Regions from separate parts of the Kitasatospora sp. NPDC034533 genome, predicted to be linked through region 1. Evidence: riboswitches for the same ligand, from Rfam matches in the RefSeq annotation. Region 1 holds a riboswitch; the other holds the start of a gene.

Region 1 (4,409 bases):
CGCTGATGGCGGCGACGCCGCCGGTCACCTTCTGCTTGGGCAGCTCGTCGCGGACGATGCTGATCGCCAGCGGCAGGACGCCACCGCCGGCGCCCTGGAGGACGCGGGCGACGACCAGCCAGGTGAACGAGTGGGTGCTGACCGCCAGCGCCGAACCGGCGACCAGGCCGGCCAGCGAGATCAGCAGCATCGGCTTGCGGCCCCGGAGGTCGCCGAAGCGGCCCAGGAGGGGAGTCAGCACGGCTGCGGAGAGCAGGTTGGCGGTCATCAGCCAGGTGATGCTGGAGGCGGAGACGTCCAGTTCCTTGGCCAGCGAAGGCAGGATCGGGACGACCGCGGTCTGCACCACGCTGAACGACAGCATCGCCAGGATGAGGGCCGGCAGGACCCGGGCGCTGCTCTGCTTCTCGGCCGCGGTGGTGGGCTGTGGTGCCTCACTCACGGTTGCTTCCTCCCGTACATAGTGAATGAACTGAAGTAACTTTGCCGAGGATAGTTAAGAGTGTCAAATATCGAGTGGTTAAGCCTTGGTAAAGACGAAGGGTCGGGTACGCGACAAGGTGGCCGGAGCGCGCCGAGGGCCCCGGACGGGTGTCCGGGGCCCTCGGATCGGAGGCCGGTGTCAGGCGAGTGGGCGCAGGGCGGCGGGGCGAGCAGTGTCGGGGGCGGAGGAGGCCGGGGCGGTGGTGTCATGGACCTCGACGCGCTCGCGACGCAGTTCGTCCCGGACCACCTCCTCGGTGGTGTAGCGCTCGACGACGAGGCGGACCCGTTCGACGGGCGCGAGGTACTTGCGGATCACCGGGCGCTCCTCGCGGAGGGTGACCTCCTCGACGGCCTCGGCGACCTCCTTGTCGGTGAGGGCGGCGCGCTCGGCCTCGCTGACCGGCATCCGCTCGACCCGGACGCGCTCGTGGACCACCGGGACGCGGCGCTCGACCTGTTCGGTCGTCACGTACCTGCGCAGCTTCGCGGTGCCGATGGTGTGCCACTCGGTGGTGATGTCCATCCGCTCCTCCCGGCAGGTGATCTCGACCGGGCTGCTGGTGGGGGCGGACGGGGTGGCCGGGCGTGGCGCGGCCGCGGCCGCGGCGGGTTCGGGCGCCGGGGCGGGCTGCGACGGGTGCTTCGGCTCCGCCGCGGGGGCGGGTGCCGCAGGGGCGGCGGTGGGTGCGGGGGCGGCGAGGGAGCGGGGGTCGGCCCCCGGGGCGGTCCTGTCGGCGTCGGCGGCGGCCGGGGCGGCCGGGGCGGCGGGCGCGACGGGGGGCCGGGCCGGGGCGGGCTCGGCGGTGCGCTCGGGGTGGTGGAAGGTGAGCGACTTGGCGGGGGCCGCCGCGGTCGGCGAGGCGGCGGCCGCGGTGGTGCCGAAGTCGAGGTCGGGCTGCTCGGCGCGGCTCCGGTCCTCGTCGTGCGGGTGGCCGTCCACCGGGGTGTCGAGCCCGTAGTAGCGGTAGAGCTGGAGCTCCTGGGCGGGGGACAGGTGCTGGCCGACGCCGAAGTCCGGCGACTCCTTGACCAGTGACTTGTCGTAGGGCACCCGGAGCTCGTCGCCGGCGAACTCGCTCGTGGTCAGCGGGACGAAGGCGTCCCGGCCGAAGATGCCCGTCCGGACCGCGGCCCACTCGGGCCGGCCGGTGGCGTCGTCCAGGTAGACCTCGTCGACCGTGCCGATCTTGTCTCCGTTGCGGTCGACGGCCCTGTGGCCGATGAGGTCCCGGGGGTCGATGTCGGTCTGCACTCGTTCCTCCAGTGCGCTGGGCTGCGTAACTCCCGCAGGAAGGCGGCCGGAGCACCCGTTCCGTCCGCCACTTCACACCAAAAGCCATGAAGCGGACGAACGCGACCGGGGTGCGCCGGACGGGCTGCGCACTGGCCCGTCCGAGGGAACGCGCGTAGACCCCGAGTGACCTGACGCACCGGTGATCGGAGGGCCTCCCGCTGGTAACCTGGGCGGCGACCGCCGAGCCCGCTCGGGAGAGTCCCCGGCAGTGAAAACCGCTGGTCGGGGCGCCGAAGGAGCAACTCCTCCCCGGAATCTCTCAGGCATCCGTACCGTGCGGGCTAGGTCACTCTGGAAAGCAGGGCAGGAGCGCCGGCGCGGGAGCCGACGACCACCACCCTCACCGACGGTGCAAGCCGACGGAGCGCCACAGCGCGACGTGCGGGCGAAGCTCTCAGGTCCCGATGACAGAGGGGGAGGCCTTTCGGGTCCGTACGCCCAGGCCGGTCCGCTGTCCGCAGCGGCGTTGGCCGGCCCGGCGTGCGTACCCCCGCCGGTCCGTGACCAGGAGGCCTCGACCACCATGAACGCCCAGCCGAACGCGGGACGCCCCACCGGCGCCTCGACCCTCACCGAGCTTGAGCTGGCCAGCCCCTTCGAGAACCGCCACATCGGCCCCGACGCGGCCGCGCAGGAGAAGATGCTGGCGTCCGTGGGCTACGGCTCGCTGGACGAACTCGCCGCCGCCGCGGTGCCCGAGGCGATCCGCTCCATCACCGCCCTGGACCTTCCCGGAGGCCGGACCGAGGCCCAGGTCCTCGCCGAACTGCGCGAGCTGGCCGGCCGCAACCAGGTGCTCCAGCCGATGATCGGCCTGGGCTACTACGGCACCTTCACCCCGCCGGTGATCCTGCGCAACGTCATGGAGAACCCGGCCTGGTACACCGCCTACACGCCGTACCAGCCGGAGATCTCGCAGGGCCGTCTGGAGGCGCTGCTCAACTTCCAGACCCTGGTCTCCGACCTGACCGGCCTGCCGACCTCCGGCTCGTCGCTGCTGGACGAGGGCACCGCCGCCGCCGAGGCGATGGCCCTGGCCCGGCGCGTCACCAAGGTCAAGGGCGGAGTGTTCCTGGTCGACGCCGAGACCCTGCCGCAGACCATCGCGGTGATCAACACCCGTGCCGTGCCGACCGGCGTCGAGGTCGTCGTCGCCGACCTGTCCGAGGGCATCCCGGCCGAGATCGCCGAGCGCGGCGTCTTCGGCGTGCTGCTCCAGTACCCGGGCGCCACCGGCGTGGTCCGCGACCTCGCCCCGGTGATCGAGCAGGCGCACGGTCTGGGCGCGATCGTCGCCGTCGCCGCCGACCTGCTCGCGCTGACCCTGCTCAAGTCCCCCGGCTCGCTGGGCGCCGACATCGCCTGCGGCACCTCGCAGCGCTTCGGCGTGCCGATGGGCTTCGGCGGCCCGCACGCCGGCTACCTGTCGGTGCGCGCCGAGTACGCCCGCTCGCTGCCCGGCCGCCTGGTCGGCGTCTCCGTCGACGCCGACGGCAACCGCGCCTACCGCCTGGCGCTCCAGACCCGCGAGCAGCACATCCGCCGCGAGAAGGCGACCAGCAACATCTGCACCGCCCAGGTGCTGCTCGCCGTGATGGCCTCGATGTACGCCGTCTACCACGGCCCGGACGGCCTGGCCGACATCGCCCGCCGCACCCACCGCTACGCCGCCGCCCTCGCCGAGGGCCTGCGCGCCGGCGGCGTCGAGCTGCTGCACGGCGAGTTCTTCGACACCGTCACCGCCGTCGTCCCGGGCCGCGCCGCCGAGATCGCCGCCGCCGCCCGCGCCAACGGCATCAACGTGTACCAGGATGGCGAGGACCGGATCTCGGTCTCCACCGACGAGACCACCACCCGCGAGCACCTGGCCGGCGTCTGGGCCGCGTTCGGGGTCGAGGGCGTGGAGATCGCCGAGAGCGCCGAGGCGCTGCCCGCCGCGCTGCTGCGCCAGGACGAGTACCTGACCCACCCGGTGTTCCACAGCCACCGCTCGGAGACCGCCATGCTGCGCTACCTGCGCCGCCTGTCGGACCGGGACTACGCGCTGGACCGCGGCATGATCCCGCTGGGCTCCTGCACCATGAAGCTCAACGCGACCACCGAGATGGAGGCGGTGACCTGGCCGGAGTTCGGCCAGCTGCACCCCTTCGCACCGATCGACCAGGCCGAGGGCTTCCTGACCCTGATCCGCCAGCTGGAGCGCCAGCTGGTCGAGGTGACCGGCTACGACGCCGTGTCGATCCAGCCGAACGCGGGCTCCCAGGGCGAGCTGGCCGGTCTGCTGGCCGTGCGCGCCTACCACCACGACAACGGCGACACCCAGCGCGACGTCTGCCTGATCCCCTCCTCGGCGCACGGCACCAACGCGGCCTCCGCGGTGATGGCCGGCATGCGCGTGGTCGTGGTGAAGACCCTGGTCGACGGCGACGTCGACGTCGAGGACCTGAAGGCCAAGATCGAGCAGCACCGCGACAACCTCGCCGTGCTGATGGTCACCTACCCGTCGACCCACGGCGTGTACGAGACCCAGATCACCGACATCTGCGCCCTGGTGCACGAGGCCGGCGGCCAGGTGTACGTGGACGGCGCCAACCTGAACGCGCTGGTCGGCCTCGCCAAGCCGGGCAAG
Region 2 (4,409 bases), on a different contig from region 1:
CGGCGACGGCGGCCTTGTCCCGCTTGAAGCGGGTCCAGGCGATCTGGCCGAGGGAGCGGCCCTCGATCTTCTTGGCCGGGTCGGCGGCGGGTGCCTCCGGAGCGTTCCCGGCGGTGGTCACGGATGCGGTCATGGTCAGTTGGTCCCCTCGCCGACGGTGGCCGGCCCACGGGTGCCGGCCGTCGGCTTCGGCGGTGCGGCTGCGGACGTGCGGAGGTGCTTAGGAGGAGCTGGTGTTGACGGCAGCGCGTCGTGCACAGGCGCTGCCACCACGCGGGATGGGCTTCGCGTGGACGGGCTGTCGGCGGCCGCGCTCACCTTTGTGGGGTTGCAGTACACGCGGTGCGTTGCGCAGAACTCTCTGCCATCCGAACTGGCTTGCGCCAGCCCTGACAACCGACAGATGCCCAACTGTGATCTGCGCGCATGCACCTACCCGATCTTCGGCATATACCTCTTCACATGGCTGTAACTGCCATGTCAAGATGAGCCGAGCACACATCCGGAAATTCGTCCGGAAAGCATCGAAGCCGACTTGATGGACAATCAAGTCGGCTTCGGATAATGCGCTTTGTGAATCAGCGCCCCGGGTAGCCGGGCCACGGCCGCTGCGGCTGCTGCTGCCAGCCGGTCGCCGGCGGCTGGGTGCCGTAGGGGTAGCCCGGCACCGACTGGCCGGGGTACGGCGGCGGGGGCACCGGCGGGTACGGGCCGGTCGGCGGGCGGCCCGCCTCCCGGTCGAAGAACGGCCGGGCGTTGGCGCGCATCCACAGCGCCACCGGGTCGTACTCGTCCGACATCGCCACCGTGGACACCGCGAGCCCCTCCGGAGCCACCGCGATCGCGCGCTGCATCAGCGCCCGCACCGCCTCCACGGCCGGCGGCGAACTCTCGTACAGGTCAAGGCCGATGGCCAGGTACGGCTCCCCCACCGCGGGCTGCACCCAGGCCCGGCGCAGGGCCCGCACCGCGCGCACCTCGACGGCCTGACGCTCCAGCAGCGCGAAGAACGGCTGGGCGTTCAGCTGCGGCTCGCTGAGCTTCAACGGCCCGGCGGGCAGCCGCTCCAGGCCCGCGGCGATCCGCCGCAGGTCCGCCCAGGGCACCCCGACGCCGCCGCCGGGCGCGTGCGGATTGAGCCACAGGCCCCAGCGGGTGCGGTACAGCGAGGCCGCGATCTCCCGGCCGGAGATGACCTCGTGGGCCCGGGTCCAGCCCGAGGCGGTCAGCTGCTCGGACGAGGTGACGGCCGGAGCGTAGCCGTGGCCGCTGATCTCCATGTTCCCGTACTGGGCGTCCTGGCTGCCCGGCGTGCCGTGCCACAGCAGCATCCAGACCTGACCGTCCGCCAGCGCGTGGAGCAGGCGCTCGTACGCGTCGTAGCGCTCCGGCGCGACCTCGCGCAGGGCGCGCTCCAACGCGCCCGGATCAGCTCCCGGGCGCCCGGCCGGTGCCTGGCCCCAGGGCCCCGGCACCCCGCCCGCTCCCGCTCCCGCACTCATGCGCCCACCTCGCCGCGCCTCTTTCCTCGAACCCGCCGACCCGTCGGCCGTCTGCACGCACCCTATGGCGCGGCACCGGCCACCGCCACGGCGACGTGCCTTTGATACGGACCCGCTCAGGGCCGGGTGTGGAAGGGCATCACCCGGGTGAGCAGCCACTCGACCACCGGGTCGTCGGCGAGGTCGAGCAGTACGAGGTGGACGCCGCCGGGCAGCGGCGCGGTTCCCAGCGCTCGCCCGAGCGCCTCGTTCACCGCGGCGGACTCGGCCGGCGCCACGGGGTCCAACTGGACGCCCACGAACATCACGGTCGGCTCGCCCTCGATGCTGGCCAGCGCCCTGCGGGCGGTCAACACCCCGGGCAGTGCCGACAGTTCGGCCCGGCAGGCGGCCAGGAAGTGCTCCGGGTCCTCGCCCGGCACCGGCTCGCGCAGCGCCACCCGGCCGCCGGTCGGCGCCGCCGGGTCCTCCCAGCGGTCCTCGCGCGGCCCGCGGCGTAGCTCGGCCACCCCCTGCGGCGGCACCGGGATGCCCACCGCGGCCTCCGGGTTCACCGCGATGCCCACGCCCAGCGGCAGCCCGCGGGCGAACTCCCAGACCGGCGCGATCGCGAAGGCCATCCCCGGCGCCTGCTGGAGGAACACCTCCTGGGAGGAGAACACCGGTACGTACGGGTCGCCGGCCAGCTCGACGGTCGGCAGGTCCAGCGACTGCCCCCGCGGGTCGCCGCCGGCCGGCAGGGGCACCCACACCTGGCTGCGGGCCAGCACCTCGATCACCCGCGGGGTCGCTCCCGGATCGCCCAGGGCCGCGGTCAGCACCTGCTCCAGCTCGTTGGCCGGCCAGGAACCGCCCGTCGGCGCCTCCTCCGGTCCGCCCCACCCCTGCTGCTGCTCCACCGGGTACCCCATGCGCCGCCGATTCCGCCCTCTGCCGGTCGGCCGCCCTCTGCTGCGCCGACGCGCAGCAGTCTAGGCCGTGAGGGGCACGGCGTTAGGGCTCGTGTTCGGTACCGCGCCCTGTGACCGGGTCCCCTCTCCCCTCGCCGCCCGGGACGTGCCATGATGTCCGCGTCCGACGGCATGCGCCGCGGGCCCCACAACTCCATACCGGCCGCTCGAACCCGCGCGGGAGAGCCCGGAGTGCCGCCCCACGGCACGAGCCGGCGCCGAAGGAGCAAGTCCTCCCCGGAATCTCTCAGGCACCCCTACCGCACGGGTTAGGCACATCTGGAAAGCGGCGCCCGGCCCTGTCGGACGCCCACCCACGGTGCAAGCCGCCATGCTGTCCCCCAAGCTGGAAACAGCTGCGGGCAGGTGGGCGGTGAAGCTCTCAGGTTCGACGACAGATGGGGAGACCCACGCCGCCGCATGCCCGCGCGCAGGGTCGGTCCCCGAGCGGGTCCGGTCCGGCTCGTGCACCCCTGAGTGCCCCGACCGAGGAGTTCCTGGCCATGTCGTCCCTCCGCCTGACCGCGCTCGACGCGCTGCACCGCAGCCTCGGTGCCACCATGACCGACTTCGCCGGCTGGGACATGCCGCTGCGCTACGGCAGCGAGCGCGAGGAGCACCTCGCCGTCCGCACCAAGGCGGGCCTGTTCGACCTCTCGCACATGGGCGAGATCACCGTGACCGGCCCGCAGGCGGGCGAGATGCTGGACCACGCGCTGGTCGGCTTCGTCTCCGCGCTGGGCGTGCTGCGCGCCCGCTACACCATGATCTGCGCCGAGGACGGCGGCATCCTGGACGACCTGATCGTCTACCGCCTGCGCGAGGACGCCTTCCTGGTGGTCGCCAACGCCTCCAACGCCCAGCTGGTCCTCGACGAGCTGATCGCCCGCGCCAAGGGATTCGACGCCGTCGTCACCGACGACCGCGACACCTACGCGCTGATCGCCGTCCAGGGCCCGGAGGCCACCGGCATCCTCGCCGCCACCACCGACGCCGACCTGCCCGGCCTGAAGTACTACGCGATCCTCCCGGCCCGGGTGGCGGACCGCGAGGTGCTGCTCGCCCGCACCGGCTACACCGGCGAGGACGGCTTCGAGATCTTCTGCCGCCCGGCCGACGCCGAGCCGATCTGGCAGGCGCTGACCGCCGCCGGCGAGGGCCACGGCCTGGTCCCGTGCGGCCTGTCCTGCCGCGACACGCTGCGCCTGGAGGCCGGCATGCCGCTGTACGGGCACGAGCTGTCCACCGACCTCACCCCGTTCGACGCCGGGCTGGGCCGGGTCGTCCGCTTCGACAAGACCACCAACGAGGGCGCCTTCGTCGGCCGCAAGGCGCTGGAGCGAGCCGCCGCCGCGGCCGAGACCAACCCTCCGAAGGTCCTGGTCGGCCTGGTCTCCGAGGGCAAGCGGGTGCCGCGCGCCGAGTACACCGTGGTCTCCACCGAGGGCGAGCCGATCGGCCGGATCACCTCGGGCTCGCCGTCCCCGACCCTGGGCAAGCCGATCGCGATGGCCTACGTCGACGCCGCCCACGCCGCCCCCGGCACCACCGTCGCGGTGGACGTGCGCGGCAAGCACGAGCCCGTCCAGGTCGTGGCGCTGCCATTCTACAAGCGCGCCCGCTGACCCGCGTCCGCTGAGCCCTCGCCGGCCACGGCTTGGGCCCCGGTTTTCCCGTACACGCACGTCGCAGCCGTCCGAGCGGCGGCCCGCTTCGCCGTGCCCGCTTCCCATCCTGGAGAATGACGCCATGAGCAACCCCCAGCACCTGCAGTACACCAAGGAGCACGAGTGGCTGACGGCCGCCGAGGACGGTGTCTCCACGGTCGGCATCACCAAGCACGCCGCCGACGCGCTCGGTGACATCGTCTACGTGCAGCTGCCCGAGGTCGGCGACACCGTGACCGCCGGCGAGACCTGTGGTGAGCTGGAGTCGACCAAGTCGGTCAGCGACCTGT

What was found. Region 1 has a riboswitch for glycine ahead of gcvP (aminomethyl-transferring glycine dehydrogenase). Riboswitches for the same ligand answer to the same signal wherever they lie in the genome.
Region 2: it holds a riboswitch for glycine, as region 1 does, so the genes downstream of both, gcvT (glycine cleavage system aminomethyltransferase GcvT) here and gcvP (aminomethyl-transferring glycine dehydrogenase) in region 1, are expected to answer to the same signal.

Annotation. Positions count from the first base shown of each region.
Region 1 covers NZ_JBVITE010000016.1:13,415-17,823, forward strand. The annotation lists gene ACZ55U_RS14315 (MFS transporter) at 1-442, opposite strand, end outside; gene ACZ55U_RS14320 (PRC and DUF2382 domain-containing protein) at 623-1,738, opposite strand; glycine riboswitch at 1,962-2,065, shown strand; gene gcvP (aminomethyl-transferring glycine dehydrogenase) at 2,304-4,409, shown strand, end outside.
Region 2 covers NZ_JBVITE010000033.1:35,297-39,705, forward strand. The annotation lists gene ACZ55U_RS22500 (ABC transporter permease) at 1-133, opposite strand, end outside; gene ACZ55U_RS22505 (enhanced serine sensitivity protein SseB C-terminal domain-containing protein) at 579-1,502, opposite strand; gene ACZ55U_RS22510 (enhanced serine sensitivity protein SseB C-terminal domain-containing protein) at 1,619-2,413, opposite strand; glycine riboswitch at 2,621-2,725, shown strand; gene gcvT (glycine cleavage system aminomethyltransferase GcvT) at 2,956-4,077, shown strand; gene gcvH (glycine cleavage system protein GcvH) at 4,202-4,409, shown strand, end outside.